Agarilytica rhodophyticola: one gene and its partner. The main gene of each other region encodes a partner of the protein of the gene in region 2 in a complex. Links are inferred from orthologs where the notes say so. Each region holds a gene or a part of one and is shown on either strand. Other genes may lie near its edges.

What was found.
Region 1: the proteins of xseA (region 2) and BVC89_RS03015 are in contact, whole or in part, in a cryo-EM structure (PDB 8TXR), measured with the Escherichia coli proteins. The link is inferred for Agarilytica rhodophyticola from one-to-one orthologs.

Annotation. Positions count from the first base shown.
Region 1 is NZ_CP020038.1:704,374-712,953, forward strand. The notes cover bases 1,051-3,773. They hold BVC89_RS03015 (exodeoxyribonuclease VII small subunit), read right to left. Parts: upstream 2,671-3,773; coding sequence 2,431-2,670; downstream 1,051-2,430. Other genes in these bases: hisI (phosphoribosyl-AMP cyclohydrolase), read right to left, coding at 1,051-1,418; ispA ((2E,6E)-farnesyl diphosphate synthase), read right to left, coding at 1,530-2,420; pomA (flagellar motor protein PomA), read left to right, coding at 3,083-3,773. In the rest of the region: Sec-independent protein translocase protein TatB, read right to left, coding at 1-363; tatA (twin-arginine translocase TatA/TatE family subunit), read right to left, coding at 374-607; BVC89_RS03000 (phosphoribosyl-ATP diphosphatase), read right to left, coding at 697-1,032; more of hisI, read right to left, coding at 1,029-1,050; more of pomA, read left to right, coding at 3,774-3,841; BVC89_RS03025 (flagellar motor protein MotB), read left to right, coding at 3,868-4,860; BVC89_RS03030 (PilZ domain-containing protein), read left to right, coding at 4,869-5,429; BVC89_RS03040 (HNH endonuclease), read left to right, coding at 6,335-6,907; BVC89_RS03045 (SMP-30/gluconolactonase/LRE family protein), read left to right, coding at 7,035-7,904; fghA (S-formylglutathione hydrolase), read right to left, coding at 8,000-8,580. UniProt on the Escherichia coli protein: Bidirectionally degrades single-stranded DNA into large acid-insoluble oligonucleotides, which are then degraded further into small acid-soluble oligonucleotides.
Region 2 is NZ_CP020038.1:4,922,167-4,930,866, reverse strand. The notes cover bases 1,996-4,838. They hold xseA (exodeoxyribonuclease VII large subunit), read right to left. Parts: upstream 4,175-4,838; coding sequence 2,816-4,174; downstream 1,996-2,815. Other genes in these bases: BVC89_RS20360 (response regulator transcription factor), read left to right, coding at 4,557-4,838; BVC89_RS20370 (monovalent cation:proton antiporter-2 (CPA2) family protein), read right to left, coding at 1,996-2,813. Also shown: BVC89_RS20380 (c-type cytochrome), read left to right, coding at 1-227; BVC89_RS20375 (ABC transporter ATP-binding protein), read right to left, coding at 277-1,074; more of BVC89_RS20370, read right to left, coding at 1,089-1,995; more of BVC89_RS20360, read left to right, coding at 4,839-5,246; BVC89_RS20355 (FecR domain-containing protein), read left to right, coding at 5,421-6,770; BVC89_RS20350 (CHASE2 domain-containing protein), read left to right, coding at 6,877-8,700. UniProt on the Escherichia coli protein: Bidirectionally degrades single-stranded DNA into large acid-insoluble oligonucleotides, which are then degraded further into small acid-soluble oligonucleotides.

The DNA of each region.
Region 1 (8,580 bases), 4.2 Mb from region 2 along the record:
ATTGTGTTGTGGAGGGTGGTTGGCACTTTGATCACCGAAAACACCGTCATCTTCAGGGCCAAAGTTTTCGTTAATAGTGACGCCGACCTTGGCCACCTCTTTGTTAACACTATCCATGCTTTGCTCTGCTTCCTGCTTGGCTACCTTCAAAGCTTTTAAGGAGTCGAGCACCTGCTCATTGTGAATTTCGCGGCGTATTTCATCGACACCGAGTTGCTGTTCCAGCTCCACGCGTGTACTACTGATCATACGTTTAACACGACCAACCCACACCAAGCCCGTTTTCAGAGCTTCAGGAAGTCTGTCTGGCCCAACAACTATAAGACCCACAATGGCAATAACAACAAGTTCAGCAAAGCCCATATTGCGCTACTTACTTCGCTTCAGTGGTTTCTTTTTTTTCCACAGTGTCTTCTATATTTTCACTGTGTTTATCAGCTTCCACTTTTTTAACTTCATTATCGTCATCGGCCATGGCTTTTTTAAAGCCCTTAAGAGCGCCGCCTAGATCACCACCTAAACCGCGTAGCTTTTTAGTACCGAATAGAAGCAATACTATGACAAGTATTAACAGTAATGACCAAGGGCTAATTCCACCAAGTCCCATATCTTCTCCAAGAACTATATCTTCAGTTATGTTTTAAGTTACATACTGTGTTTTACGTAACAGTATCTATCAATTATAGGTGTCGATTATTACGACTTATTGCGAGACGCTTTTTCTTCGAGGCCCGAGAGATTAAAGCGCCTGGAAAGTTCTTCCAATACCGCAGAACTATCTGTTCCCAAATGAGATAGCATCACCATCGAATGAAACCACAAATCGGCGGTTTCCGCGACCAATAGATCGAGTTGGCCAGAGCGCTCGGCATCTTTCGCTGCAATGATCGTTTCTGTAGATTCCTCGCCAACTTTTTCGAGAATTTTATTCAATCCTTTCTCATGTAGTTGCGCCACATAAGATTCTTCAGCACTTGCACTGTTTTTACGTTCTTCAAGTACTTTATCGAGTACTTGTAATACCTGGCTCATGAATATATATCCTTAGGATCTTTTATAACGTCTTCTACTGTGTGCCATTTACCGTCGATAAGCTCTCTATAAAAACAGGACTCTCGTCCAGTATGACAGGCAATATTGCCGATCTGTTGGACTTTTAGTACCAGTACATCTGCGTCACAATCTAGGCGGATACTCTCTACTATCTGAGTATTGCCTGATGACTCACCTTTGCGCCACAATTTTTGACGTGATCTAGACCAGTAGACGGCTTTTTTCTCTTCGGCGGTTATCTTCAATGATTCCCTGTTCATCCATGCCATCATAAGTATTTTACCTGTATTTGCATCCTGTGCGATGGCGGGTAATAGGCCGTCTGATGTCCACTTTATTTCATCGAGAAAATCTGTACTGATCATTGAGTCGTGCATCTCATCGTAAGTGATTATTCTACCGGATTTGCTGTTTTGCGCGAAGTAACTTAACGAAAAGTAACCCCTATATGAGGACGCGTTAGCATGTTTTATAGGTTAATAATTGCGTTTCACAATATATTGTGCCAGTAGGCGTAACATTTGTCCTTGCTCTCCAAATGGGGCCAAAGCGTCTATAGCGTTTTCATATAAGTCTCTAACTTTCTCCTGAGCATTTTCTAGCCCCAATAGTGAAACGTATGTGGGCTTGTTGCGCTTAATATCGGCACCTTGTGCTTTACCCAAGGTTTTTGTATCTGAAGTGACATCTAAAATATCGTCCTGAATCTGGAAGGCTAAGCCAATAGTTTGAGCAAAGCTTCTAAGTTTGGTGAAGCTCTGTTCATTAGCATTCGCTGAAAGCGCGCCTAGCACTACACTAGCTTCGATTAATGCCCCGGTTTTATGCTTGTGCATTGTCTCCATCTGGCTAATAGAGGGTGCCGAGTCCACTGCTTCGAGATCTATTGCTTGGCCCACTACCATACCTCGTGCGCCGGACGCGCGGGCGAGTTCGGATATGGCATTAATACGCAGTTGCGGAGGGAGTGGTATATTGCTGTCAGCCAAAACCTCAAATGCTAGAGTCTGTAAAGCATCTCCAGCAAGGATGGCGGTTGCTTCGTCATAAGCAATATGACATGTGGGCTTGCCGCGTCTTAGCTCATCATCATCCATTGCCGGTAAGTCATCATGAATTAGGCTATATACATGGATACACTCAAGAGCACATGCGAAGTTATCTGTGGCATCGTTGGCATTATTTAGAGCTTGGGCTGTGGCGTATGCCAATAATGGCCGCATTCTTTTGCCGCCACCAAGCAAGCTGTGTTTCATTGCAGCGACTAGGGTAGTGTTATGGCTGTCTATGTTATCTAACAATTGGGCGAGTTTAGCTTCAATTCTCGCCTGATAATGAGAAATAAATTCACCTAGGCTTGGATTCATGGGACAGCTGCTAATCCAAGGAGGAGGTATCAAATTCCGTTGTTCGTTGCTCTCCATCCTGTTCCAACAGAATGTTTACCCGTTGTTCGGCTTCTTGTAGTGCAGCCTGGCATGTGCGTGTAAGCTTGATGCCACTTTCGAACGTTTTTAGTGATTCTTCAAGACTTAAATCGCCGTTCTCAAGTGCCTGCACGACACCTTCAAGCTCTTGCAGTGATTTCTCGAAATCGAGTGTTTTTTTTGTAGACAAAAGTGCTCTCCTATTGAGCGGCTTACCCTACAGAAGGCTTGCATAGGGGTCAATACACAATCTTCAAAATAAGCTTCCATAACAAACCTTCATTATTTTTTGTTAATGCCGATATTCATCTATGGGAGATAAAAATACCTTCTATCTATCGCCTAATGTACCCCTGAGTCGATGTTAAGAGCGCCATTTTTATATGGTGTGAGAATACTGAAGATTAATGGGGTTATGTAGCTTTTATTATAAAAATCAAAAGCTTAATAGGTTTTTATATATTGCCCAAAACTTGTTTCAGTGGCCTGCTAGACTAATAAATAGTCTTTCCTAAAAGTTGGCGGTTTTTTGATTTTTCATCATTACGCTTTAGGCCATATGAGTTTTACTGAATGAATGTAAATGTTGTGAGGAGTAGGAAGTGGATTTAGCAACCCTCGTTGGCATGCTCGGCGCGATTGCGCTTATCGTCATTTCGATGTTGATGAGTGGCGAACTTGGTATGTTTGTCAATGGCCCTTCTCTGGTAATTGTTGTTGGCGGAAGTATTTTCGCTGTGATGATCAAGTATGGTTTGGGGCAGTTTTTGGGTGCCATGAAAGTCGCAGGGAAAAGTTTTAAAAATTCATTACCCGATACTAATGAGTTGATTGATGAGATTGTGGGACTGGCGGATGAAGCGCGCAAAGGCGGATTGCTCTCTCTTGAAGGGAAAGAAGTGAGCAGCGACTTTCTGCAAAGAGGTATTCAGTTACTGGTAGATGGCCACGATCCCGAAGTTGTTAAGACCCTCCTTTCAAAAGATAAAAATCAGGCCGTGGAGCGCCATGCCGTTGGCTCATCTATTTTCGCTTCTATGACAGATATGGCACCAGCCATGGGAATGATTGGGACGCTAATCGGTTTGGTTGCTATGTTGGCCAATATGGATGACCCCAAGGCGATTGGGCCTGCGATGGCGGTTGCGCTGTTGACGACTCTATACGGGGCGATTATTGCCAATGCAATGACTGGCCCCATAGCGGACAAACTTAAATTGCGCGCAGCTGAAGAAGCCATGGTCAAGAGCCTCGTTATCGATGCTTTACTGGCGATTCAAGGAGGACAAAACCCACGGGTTATTGATTCCATGTTACGCAATTACCTACCCGAAGGTAAGCGCGAAACAGAAGCTGAATAATCTTCTATACACACAGAGGTGTCTGAATGAGTGATGAAGATGAAGAAGGTGGCTGCGACTGCCCGCCGGGGTTGCCGCCTTGGATGGGAACATTTGCCGACCTCATGTCATTGTTGATGTGTTTTTTCGTATTGTTATTGTCATTCTCAGAAATGGACGCGATGAAATTTAAGCGTCTAGCCGGAACTATGGCTCAGGCTTTTGGTGTGCAGAACAAATTGAATGTTACAGATATACCGAAGGGGACAAGCATTATTGCTCAAGAATTCAGTCCCGGACGACCGGAATCCACACCTATAAACGAGATTTGGCAACATACTGAAGATATTACCGAAATGTCCCTGGAAGTAGATTGTAATGAAGAATTTACCGTCGAGCAGGGTGATGATAGCTTTGATGCTGGGGTAAAAGTACGGGTTAAAGAAAAGCTGCAGGAACTGCTTGAAAAGACGGAGCAAGATGCCTTCCAACTAGCCGATGCGCTCGAGGAGCAAATCATGGAGGGACAGGTAGAAGTTGAAACACGTGGTCGTCTCATCATTATTAGGATTCGTGAGAAAGGCTCTTTCGTATCCGGGTCAGCACAAATGTCACCTTCTTATATTGACGTCATGCGCGAAGTAAAGGCGGTGTTGGTACAGAAGCCTGGAAGAATCGAAATACAAGGCCATACGGATGATATCCCTATCAGTAACTCGCGTTTTCGTTCAAATTGGGAGCTGTCTTCCTCTCGCGCCGTGAGTGTTGCTATGGAGTTGATGAAAGGTGGTGAATTAACCCCAAAGCGCTTCGAAGTTTCAGGTTTTTCTGATACCGTACCTCTGGCGCCAAATGATTCTAGGGAAAACCGTGCACGCAACCGACGGGTTGAAATTCTCATTAAACAGGGTTTAGAGAACGAGTTAGATGAAGAAGATATCAAACTTTTAAAAGAACAAGAGGATGGCGATGATATCCTTAGAGAGCTCGACCTAGCACCTGAATATCTTTTTGATCTTGAACCAGAAGAAATTTTTTAGGCGAAACTATGCGACAAAATGAGAGGCGACGATATTTCCGCATTAATGAAACTATTGGTATCTCATACCAGGTACTAGAAGGCGATAATCATGATATCGGGTTTCAAAAAGGTAACGCGAGTGTCTTAGAGCTTGTTTCTAAGCACGATCAACAGATTGAACGTCTATTAGTGGAATTGGCAGATGAGCACCCAAAAATTGTCGAGTTAATTACGGTGTTTAATCAAAAACTCGAGAGAGTGGTGAACCAGTTAGTGCTAGAAAATCAGGTGATCAGTCGTATTGCTCACAGAGTTAAAGCCGCAAATATTAGTGCTTGTGGTATTGCATTTGAAAACGATGAACAAATTACAAAAGGTGCCAAGCTAAAGATGGAGCTAACTTTGTTTCCGTCGGAGAAAAAAATAGTCGTCAACGGTATAATCGTAGGCTGTGAACCTATTAGTGATAAAAAATCTTGGTATTGGCGCATCGACTTCTACAGCATGGGGGAGCAAGCACAAGAACTTTTGATTCAGCATATTGTGCAGTGTCAAAGCCAGCAACTTAAAAAGATGCGTGGTAACTAGTTCCGTATACAATATTCACCTCTTTAGATGGTGTTTTTCTATTGATTCATTTATAACTAAAAGCGATAAATAGATTATTTACATAATCTTGTTGTTTTTATGCGTGTGGCGCGCTATTCTTCGTTCGTGAGAAATATCTCACACGATTTGACGACAATCTCCACTAGCTCGGATACGTCCCGGCGTTAAAATGGTGGTTGTTAAGGACGCGTACATATGGACATGGGCAAGGAGCAAGGACGGTTTAGCCATACTGGCCCGAGGATTGGGTACATCCTGTGAGTTAGCCACGACACATCAATGTCGTGGCGTTTTCTATCCCGCTAACTTTTTCTTATTCTTTATTTAATCTGAAGTTTATAACATTCGCAGTCATGTTCTTTCTGTAATGTCATACTTTATTCATATTTCTGTTGATATTATGGCTACCTGCTTACTTGACTAAATTATGATATATCGTAATATTTCCACGTAAGCGTTTGTAATATTTGCAATAGATGTCAATACTAAATAGTAATAACTGTCTAGGTTTGATTTTAAGAGGAATACTGTCTTCAAGTATTTAAATCGACAAATAGAGGTAGGAGCTTTAATACCTATATTCCATACCCGACATTATCAGTCGAAATTGGTGACTGGGAGACTTTTTTGCTCTTTAACCTTTAGCCATAATTTTAAAAACCCCGCTCGATTGATTTCAGCGGGGTTTTTTCGTTTTAGGGTGTAAAGAATTATGGATTTAACTGGTGGATTTTTTGATAAGTGATTTGCGTTAGAAAATTGATAATCACGCTTTTTATTTTTATTCAATTTTTCAGCGTAATAGTGCAATACATTAAGGCGAGCTCTTTTTCTATTTTTTAGATGTGCGCGTATTTGTTTAATTAAAATTATAGGTGACAAGTGTGGAAGCAAGAATACTTCGGCTTAATATGGCAGGTCAGCCTATCGAGTGGCTACATTGGAAAGAATGTGTCAACTTATACGCTAGGGGGATTGTGTCTTGGTCTTTAGGTGGCGTTGTCCGGCGGGTTTGTGGTGGTAGATCTCGTTTAACAGGCTCACAAACAACCATTGACTTACCAGCTATTGTTGCTTGTCATGGCAATAAGTTAATGCAAATGCGCTTAGATCCTCCACTGACAAATCCGGCACTTTTTTATCGCGATAATTGCCAATGTCTCTATTGTGGTCATTATTTTACTTTTGATGAACTGTCCCGTGACCACGTTGTTCCAAGTAGTCGCGGTGGTCTCGATCGCTGGGAAAATGTTGTTGCTGCATGTAAGCGTTGTAATCAGTTTAAGGGCGATAAGATGCTCGACGAAACTAATATGGAGTTGTTGGCCTTGCCTTATCGACCTAATCCATATGAATATATGGCGTTGATAAACAGCCGACGCCTCCGAGGCGATCAATTTGAATATCTGCGCTCGCGCTTTTCTCGCTATAGTGGGGAGGGGCTGGCTCTTCTATAAACTTTATATAAAATGGACTAAATTTCCTTCTGATTTGTCTTTACAAGTCTCTTGCTGCGTTGCAAAATATCCTCTGTTAAAACTATTGCAAATAATACATATAAATAACGAAAAATAGGGGGACGTCATGCGTAACGTAGAAGTGGCATTGGATATTCGAGCCAATTTAGGTGAATGTCCACGTTGGGATGAAAAATCAGGTCTATTGTATTGGATTGATATCAATGCTTTCAAACTTCATAGACTAGACCCCAAGACAGGCATTAATGAAACTCTTACTTTTGACGAAGAAATAGGATGCTTCAGTCTGCGTAAGGAAAGCGGCTATGTACTAGCAATGCGCAGCGGCTTTTATTTTCTCGATGACTGGAATACGGAATTGCGCTCAATTAGTGATCCTGAAGCCGGATTAGATAAAAATCGTTTTAATGATGGACGTTGTGATGCTGAAGGACGTTTTATTGCGGGCTCTTACTACCCACCTAAAGATCATGAAGGCGCTAGCCTATGGTCCCTCGGGACAGACCTTTCAGTAAAAAAATTAGTCGGCAATTTACTTACATCCAATGGTTCTGCTTTTAGCCCTGATAATAAAACCTTCTATCTTTCTGATACACCCAAGCATGTCATTTACCGCTATGACTACGACCTGAGTACAGGCTCAATTGCCAATGGTCGAATATTCCATGAATTTCCTCATGGCAATGGTCGTCCAGATGGCGCTGCAGTGGATGTTGAGGGCTTCTATTGGACTGCTTTGTATGAGGGTAGTCGCATTGCGCGATTAAGCCCCGAAGGTGAAATTGTCGAGGAAATTACAGTGCCTGCTACCTGTCCCACTATGGTAGCTTTCGGCGGCGATGATATGAAAACATTATTCATCACTACTGTTGGTAATCGTTCAGAAGAAGAATTAGAAAAATATCCTCACTCCGGCGCGGTATTTAAAGTTGAGGTAGATGTTCCTGGTTTACCTGAACATCGTTTTGCTCTTTAATTAAAGATAATGGGGCAACTATTGTGAGATCACATAGTTTGTAAGATCACATAGTTGCTCACCTAATAAGTTGCCCCGCTGATATATAGGCGCTGCTATTTTAAATACTTCGCATGAAAACGCAGATGTTGTTCAATAAAGCTGGCAATGAAAAAATAACTGTGGTCATAGCCTTCGTTTAGGTGAACATCTACTGCTTGTATATCTAATTGCTCAACAGTCTTTTGCAAATTATCAATCAGTAATTGATCTTGCAAAAAGCCATCTTCTAAACCCTGGTGAATGAGTGTTGGTAAAATGGATTTATTTTTTTTCAGTAGTTCGCAAGTATCGTACGCTTGCCATGCCTGTTCCTCATCACCTAGATAAGCGCTAAAAGCTTTTTTACCCCAGGGACACTGGGTTGGATTAACGATGGGAGCAAAGGCCGAGATAGAATTGTACTTTTCTGGCTTACTCAATGCACAAACGAGAGCGCCGTGCCCTCCCATAGAATGCCCGCTGATTGAGGCCTTACCATTGCTTGGAAAGTTCTGCTCGATAATGACTGGCAATTCCTCTGTGACATAGTCAAACATGTGGTAGTGCTTCGACCAAGGCAACTGAGTCGCATTGACATAGAAGCCCGCGCCCAGGCCAAAATCCCAGTCGCCATTAGGATCATCAGCAACCTCTT
Region 2 (8,700 bases):
CCACCCTTTATCATATGCTACAAAAAGTTGAGCTGCGTCCTGAAGTTTTTTATGTGGGTAATAAAGAAATCGACCCTAAGAAAGTAGGGTTTATCCATAGCGAAGCGCCTTTTACCAGTAAGTTTGATACCCGTTTATATGGCAACAGCAACAGTGGGCATTTATTTGGCACCGACTTAAGTGAAACAGATAAATGGGCATTGGTTGAGTACCTGAAAACCCTCTAAATATCTAGGCTCTATTAATAGTTTAGGTAGATTAGGTGGATGAGATAAATTACGTAAAAAAACGGGCAGGTCGCCACTGATAATAGCCATCTTCTTGGGAGACATGCATAGGCGTCTGAAACACCTCACTTAGTCTCTGGGAGGTGAGGGCTCCCGATTTATCGCCATCAAAATTAATCTTGCCTTCTTTAAGAATCACGATACGCTCAATCTCCGGAATGATTTCCTGGATATGGTGGGTGACTAAAATTAAGCTTATCCCTTGCTTAGCAAGCTCTCTCAAGTCTTCAATAATTTGGAAGGCCGCACTAATATCCAAGCCACTGCTTGGTTCATCCAGTACGATGACCTCTGGTTTATGAACGGTTGCACGGGCGATGAGCAAACGCCTTTGTTGCCCTGTAGAAAGTTGGAGAAACTGCCTATCTCTAAGTGACTCGATACGTAAACGAGCTAGGGCTTGTTCTGCCAAATGGACTTGTTGTTCATCGTACTGATGATGACGGTATAGACCTATGGAACCGAAAAATGCAGACATCACCACATCTAAGCCTGTAGCGATAGCTTGATATTGGTTTTGTAATTCATGAGACACGACGCCTATTTTATTTCTTAAATTCCAAATATTGACTTTGTCATCGCCGAATAACTTAACGTGAGAGCCAGCTTGAACCACTGGATATAATTCTCGCGTTAACAACTTAAGCAGGGTAGTTTTGCCCGCACCATTAGGGCCTAAAATTGCGACGTGTTCACCGGCATTAATATTTAAAGAAAGATTGTCAAATACACAATGAGATTCACGGAATACACGCGCATTTTTAATGTCAAGGATTGAGGAGGGCATGGTGTAAGTCTTGTTTATTTATCTGCTGCAGGGGGCCTGAGGTTATACTTTATTCGACGAATGCTATCGATGCAGTCATTAGCTTCATCACGACTATAGCCACTGGCTCTTAATACATAGTTTGATAATTGTAAACTTGCTTCGAGAGTTTCAGGAACAATGCGGCTAGCACCACTGGCAATTAAATTTTCTGAATGGCTGGTGTCTCTGGCACGCACAATAACCGTTAAATCAGACCATTGGTGCTTGGCAATATCTAGTGTTTTAAGCGCACTTTTTGCATCATTCATGGTAATTAATAAGGCCGATGCTCGTTCAATACCTACGTGTTTTAACACTTCTGTACGGGATGCATCTCCGACATACACAGGTTTATCCGTTTTATGGTGCTGGGATACTTCCTCGGGATTATTATCGATGGCAACATAGGGAATGGCTTGTGATTGTAAAACTTCTGCAACAGATGCCCCCACTCTGCCAAAGCCGGCGATAATGATGTGATCGTGGAGATCTTCATGTTCAGTATCGGTAACAGCAATGCTTTGCTCTGGTTGAATACGCTTGCTCACCCATTGGCCGATACTAGCCAATGCGGGTGTTAGCATCATGGACATCCCTGCGACGGCTACCATGAATTGTGCGATGCTGTTATCCACTAAGTTATATACCAAAGTCGCCTGACCGATAACTACAAAGGCAAATTCTCCTGCCTCTGATAGCAAGATTGCTGAGCGAATAGCGTTGGCAAGATCGATACGAAACAACAATGCGCAGACGAAAGTAATACATGTTTTTAGTAGAATTAATCCAAATACTGACGCGATTAGCCATAAGCCATTTTCGAAGGCGACAGCAAAATCGATATTCATTCCCACTGACATAAAGAAAAGGCCCAGGAACAAGCCTTTAAAGGGTTCTATTTCGCCTTCTATTTGGTGCCTAAACTCTGTTTCAGCAAGCAGTAGCCCAGCCATAAATGCACCCAGAGCCATCGACAGCCCAGCGACACCTGTTAGCATCGATATGGCAAGGATAGTGAGCAGGGTCATCGCAGTGAATACGTCAATACTATGAGTATGCGCTGCTATTGCAAATAGTTTACGTAAACCTAGGCGGCCAATTGCTACAATCAATACAATTGCAATGACAGCATTAAGTAAAGCGACGGTGATACTGGCTAAGATACTGCCATCTTCTTTTTGACCAAATAAAGAAAGTAAAATTAAAATCGGAACGACAGCAAGATCTTGAAATAGAAGAATTGAAAAGCTATGACGGCCATGGCGGGTAGCCAGTTCTCCCCGCTCATTAAGTAATTGCATGACCATGGCAGTCGAAGACAGTGATAAACACAAACCTATAATAATAGCCGACTCGCTATTGTTGCCCCAAGCGTAAGCTATACCGCCAATGGCCAATGCACAGGTGAGCACTTGAGCAGATCCCAGACCGAAAATAATGCCGGCATAACTTTTTAATCGCTCGAAAGATAGCTCCAAGCCGATAGTAAACAAAAGAAATATGACGCCCAACTCGGCAAAATGTTGAATACCTTTTACATCTTGGACAATGGCTAAACTATGCGGGCCTATGAGCGCGCCAACGGCTAAATACCCTAAAATAGGGCTTAGGCGAATTTTTTTGAAGATAGGGACGATCACCACAACCCCTAGCAGAAACGCCGCAATCTCAACCAGATAAGGGACTTCTATGGATTTTAATGTGATATCAAAAGGCATCGTTAATTCAACTGCTTTTCTTGTACGGTAGAGGTAATTTCACCGTCGCTTAGTTTGACGTGAATGACTTCCCCTACAGCAATATCTTGAGCCGAGTGCACAATCTCTTGCTTGGCATTAAGTGTAATACTATAGCCACGTTTTAACGTGGCTATAGGGCTGACAATATCCAGTTGTGAGATCAACCTAAGATAGTCTTGTTTCTTATTCGACATTTTAACCAGAATATTACGCTTGAGATTCTTTTGTAGCGCATGCACTTGAGTTTCGCTACGTTTAATTACGTTGCGGGGAGAAGATTGTGACAATCGTTGTGCTAGAGATTTGAAATAAAAGCGGTGATTTTCATTTCTTTTATTCATGGCCTGCGATAGGCGTATTTCTAACTGATCGAGACGTTGATGCCACTGATCCAACTTATCTCGAGGGTGCTTCAATTGTCTATTTAATTGCTCAACAGTGATCGTTTTAGTTTTGATACTGTCCTTGATACGCCGCTGCAATTGCATATGGTAGTGTGAAAAACGCTCGATTAAATCGTCTCTATTTGGGCTTAGTAATTCAGCAGCAGCAGAGGGGGTTGGGGCTCTTAAATCGGCAACAAAGTCTGCGATTGTAAAATCGATCTCGTGACCGACCGCATTCACAACTGGCGTCTTAGCATCGGCAATTGCCCTAGCCAGAGCCTCGTTATTAAATGCCCATAAATCTTCTATTGAACCTCCGCCTCTGCACAATAGTATTGCATCGTAGCGCTCATCTTGATCGGCGATATGTAAGGCCTTAATGAGCGCTTGCGGTGCCTCTTCACCTTGCACGAGACTAGGGATTATTGTCACTGGCATTGCAGCAAAGCGTCTTTTCAATACACTTAAAACATCGCGAATTGCAGCCCCCGTTGGCGATGTGACAACTGCAAGGTGCTTTACTTGTGAGGGGATTGCCTGCTTCTTCTCACTGTCGAACAAACCTTCTTCTAACAGCTTTTCCTTGAGTTCGTTAAAACGTTTTTGGAGCAAACCAAAGCCTGCTTGCTCCATATGCTCGATGATCAATTGATAATCACCACGGCCTTCATACAAACTAACACGAGCACGAACTCGAACATGATCACCCGCCTTAGGTGTAAAATTAGTTTGCTGATTACGCCGCTTAAACATTGCGCAGCTGACCTGAGCCTGGCTGTCTTTTAGGGTGAAATACCAATGACCAGAAGCGGGTCGACTAATGTTTGATATTTCACCCTCAACCCAGAGTAAAGGGAAATGCACTTCTAAAAGGCTTTTTACTTTTCGGTTGAGCTGAGATACCGAAAATGTTTGCTGATTATTGTCAATTAAATTCGGTGCATTATTAGGCATAATATGATTTCTATAGAAGCGAAGTGCAATTCTATCATTTTACTGGCAAGGATTAACCCTTCTGTTAAGTATTTACACAATGCTCAATAGGATGTATTTTTGTTGAAAATTACGCCACGTTTTGCAATGTAAAATCTTGTCAAACCAATGCCATAGGTCTTTAATGCTAATGTTTTATTTTATATGCTTTAAATACATTCTGGGGTCTGTTAATACCAACTTATATATTCGACATCTTGTTTTTGCAGCGTGTTGATTTGACTGAATTATAGTCTTTCGCTTTTAGTCTTAATAATTCGACTTATGCTGCTAATAAGATGTACTAACATTTGTATTAACAGTCTGTATACTCTGATAAATGACAAAGGCAGGCTTGTAGCTCGTGAAAATATCTGTACTCGAAGACGATGATGCCCAAGCAGAGTTAATGAGCCAATGGTTGACTGATGCAGGACACGAGATCAATCATAGTGCTAACTGCAAACAATTTATTGAGTCATTTGCTCTGTTTAATCCAGACTTAGCAATACTCGATTGGGAATTGCCTGACGGTACAGGTGTTGAAGTGCTTGAAACCATTCGTCAGCGGTTTGATAGCCATATTCCTATACTGTTTACAACGCAGCGTGATTCAGAAGAAGACATTGTTAATGCCTTGAAAAATGGGGCAGATGATTACCTGATTAAGCCTTTGCGCTTGCGCGAGTTTTCTGCGCGCTTAGCAGCGCTGGGACGTCGCGCAGGAATTAAAAACGATAGTGATCTAATTACAGAAGGGCCTTTTGTAATCGATACGAAAGCCGAAATTGTTATGCGTGACGGCGAACCGGTAAAACTTACGCAAAAAGATTACGCGGTAACAGTTTGTTTATTTAAAAACCTTGGCAAAGCTCTTTCTAGGGAATATTTACTTAAGGATGTATGGGGAGTAAACGCAGGGCTTGATACGCGCACAGTCGACATGCATGTTAGTCGTGTCAGGCGCGCATTAAAAATTGGCCCAGAAAATGGCTTTATCATAAAAACAATTTATCAGCATGGCTATCGCTTGGAAAAGATTAGTAATTCTTAGAAGCAATTTCATAACTGCTGTACTTGCCGATACAGCGTTAAGAATAACCTCAAAATGCTCATTTACTTCATGTAAACTCCGCTTTTTCGGTTATTTTTGTCTCGTCTCGCCTGCGTTTGCGAGTTATGAAACAGCTTCTAGTCATTTGGTAGCACATCATAGGGAGTTGAATACATGAAACGATGGCTATCGTTCGTAATAACTTTGTCTTTTTTTCTCATGGCTGACAACGTGCTGGCTGTCGATTGGACCTACACCGTTCGTAAAGGTGAAACCTTATGGGGCTTGTGTAAGAAGTACACGAAGGTTGCAAACTGCTGGTTGCGAATTGGGCCTTACAACCAAGTCGAATATCCTCGTAGTCTTGCACCTGGAACGCGCATACGTTTTCCTGTCGAGTGGCTAATCGAAGCACCTGCACCGGTAACTATCGTTTATTTAAAAGGCTCCGCGACAAAAGTTAATACTGACGGGAGTGTTACACCACTTAATAATGGTGATACCTTAACGATAGGTACATCCTTAAAAGTTGATGATGATAGCTTAGTTGTATTGGGTTTCGCGGATAAGTCGGTCATGACCGTTGATGCTGGCAGCGAACTTACCTTCGATGTTTTATCTAGTCACGGTGCTGAAGGCATGGTGGATACGCGTATCCATTTAAAGCGGGGGGCTGTGCAGACGCGTGTGTTAAAACACACACAAGAAAATAGATTTGAAGTCACAACACCGTCTTCTGTGGCTGCCGTTAGGGGAACAGATTTTCGTGTTACTAGTCTTGTGGGGAAAGAAACCGCCACACGCAACGCAGTATTTGATGGCGCTGTGGCGGTCTCTCAAGGCAAACAAGAAAAGCTATTGCCTAGGGGTAAAGGTATTTTGGCAAAACAAGGGAAGTCACTAAGTCAGGTGATAGATTTATTACCACCTACCCAGGTGCTTAATCAAACCGGCGAGGGACGAATACCATTTGACTTGCGTTGGCAGGCTTTAGAGGGGGCTGAGAGTTACCGCCTAGAAATAACGTCGGATAATAGCAAGGAAACACTAGTAAAAAACCTATCTGAAACCCATTTTACTTTTGATGATCAAGCTAACGGCTGTTATACCTTTCGTATAAGTGGCGTTGACAGCTATTCTTTTCAGGGGATGCCTGCTGAGTTTACATCTTGTCTGAAATCGATGCTATCGGCACCTGCGGATATTCGCCAACAATCAATGTCTAAAAATACGATTCAATTCAATTGGTCACAAGTAGAACAGGCTATTAAATATCGCGTTGAAATATCATTGTTTGAAGACTTTAATAGTATCATGATGTCTAAAACTGTAGACGACACATATTTCGAATTACCGTTGCGATACCCTGATACCCGTTTTGTTCGGATTGTTGCAATTGATAATAATGGTGATGAAAGCATCCCTAGTGCAAGCAGTACATTAGTAAAAACTCAGCCGCCAGCAGAAAAAAATACGCTGGGGTCTATTTTTCTAATCGTGGTACTTTTTGCTATTTTCGTATAAATTGTGATTGAGATATGACTAGAAGTTGTTTCAAAACTGGCGAACCTAGTAGCGTTAAGTGCAGCAGGTATGAAATGGCTTCTAGAAAAAATAAAAACGGTAAGCTATGTTAGCGCCGCGCTACTTTTCTTTATTGCTGGCAATGGTGTTAGCATTATTTGTAAGTCTTATCGCTTACTTTTCGTCGTTAAAAGATGTTGACTTTGAACTATACGACTATGCCCATCACTTAAATAGTTATCATGTCGCGGAAGATGTTTTAATTATTGAAATTGACGAGCAAAGTATTCAGGAGTTGGGTGCATGGCCATGGTCGCGCAGTGTCCATGGACGACTATTAGAACAGCTTACCCGTGTAGGAATTGATCATGTAGCCTTCGATGTTATTTTTTCTGAGCAAAATACTTCCGATATAGAAGGGGATATTGCCTTTTCTAAGGCTATCGTGGAGCATGGCGGTGTTGTGCTTCCCACCTTTATTGGACAATTAAAAGATAAAGGTGCAGTGTTAGAAATACCTCCAGCGCCATTATTTTATGAAGCCAACCCTGCTATTGGCCATGTCCATATCGACTGTAATCGAGACAGTATTTGCCGCTCTGTTTTTTTAAAAGAGGGCGTTGGTCAACCTTATTGGCCTCATATTTCATTAGCATTACTTGAAATGCAGATGCAGCAGCAAAAACAATATCCCCAACCGTTGCCAGGTGCTCGGCCACAAAAAGTCGATAATTATTCATCTAAATTAATTTATCGAGATTACCATAATTTTATTCTTTTCCCTGAGCCTGGACAGTTTTATCAAACGGTATCTTACCTCGATATTATTAATGGCTATTTTCCGGCAGGGCACTTTGACGGTGTGACTGCTTTTGTTGGTTCTACCGTTGCAGGTTTAGGTGATGAAATATCAACTCCAACGGGGTTGTTACCGGGCGTTGTTGCCAATGCCACCATATTTCAATTACTGCGAGAGGATGCTTTAATCTATAAAGTTCCCACGTGGTTGAACGCTACGATCACCGGTATTATTGGGTTTATCATCCTTGTTTTTCTTGCCAGGCTGACGCCTTTGTATTTTCTTATTGGCACTATCATCGCGCTTGGCATATGTTATTTGACTATGTGCTTGGTGCTTATTCATTGGCGTCTATGGTTCCCTGTTGCCCCCTTGATGTTGTTACTCATTATTTATTACCCCCTATGGGGGTGGTTTAAGACGCAGTTGGCATTAAATTTTTTAAAGAAGCAGCTCAAAAAGTTAAACGTGGAATCTATTGGAGACGGTGCCATATTAGCTCTTTTTGAAAAGGAAAATGAAGTTGGCAAAAAAGATCATTCACTCGGTGTAGAAGTTGTTACCAACACTTTACGGCAGCTAAATAACCTAACAGGAACAGTGGAAGAGCAGCGTTTTATTGTAAGAAATACTCTAGATAAGCTGCAAGAAGCTGTCATTTTAGCTGAGCAAAATGGTGAGATTCGACTTGCCAATCAAATGGCAAAAAATGTATTTAAATTATTGCCCAATAGTAATTTGAAGGATTTGGGAAACCAAGTAAAGTTACAAGTTAACCAAAGCCAAGAGCAATGGTTCGAATACATGGCCCGTTTACTGGAAGAGCCTGATGATTGTGAAATAGAGCTTAGATTATTGGCCGAAGGAGAGTATGACAATGACACTATACTTTATTGCCGCTTTGCGGTAACCGAATTCACTCGCCCGAAAGATGAAAAAACAAAAATGTTCATTCTGACTTTCACTAATATTACTGCGCTTAAAAGCACTGAACGCTCGAAGATGGATACCTTAAATTTTCTATCGCATGACTTACGTGCGCCAATGGTATCCATTCTTGCTCTTATTGCCAATATCAAAACTGGCCGTAACACCGACTCAAGTGAAGCAAACCTCGAAAGAATTCAGGCA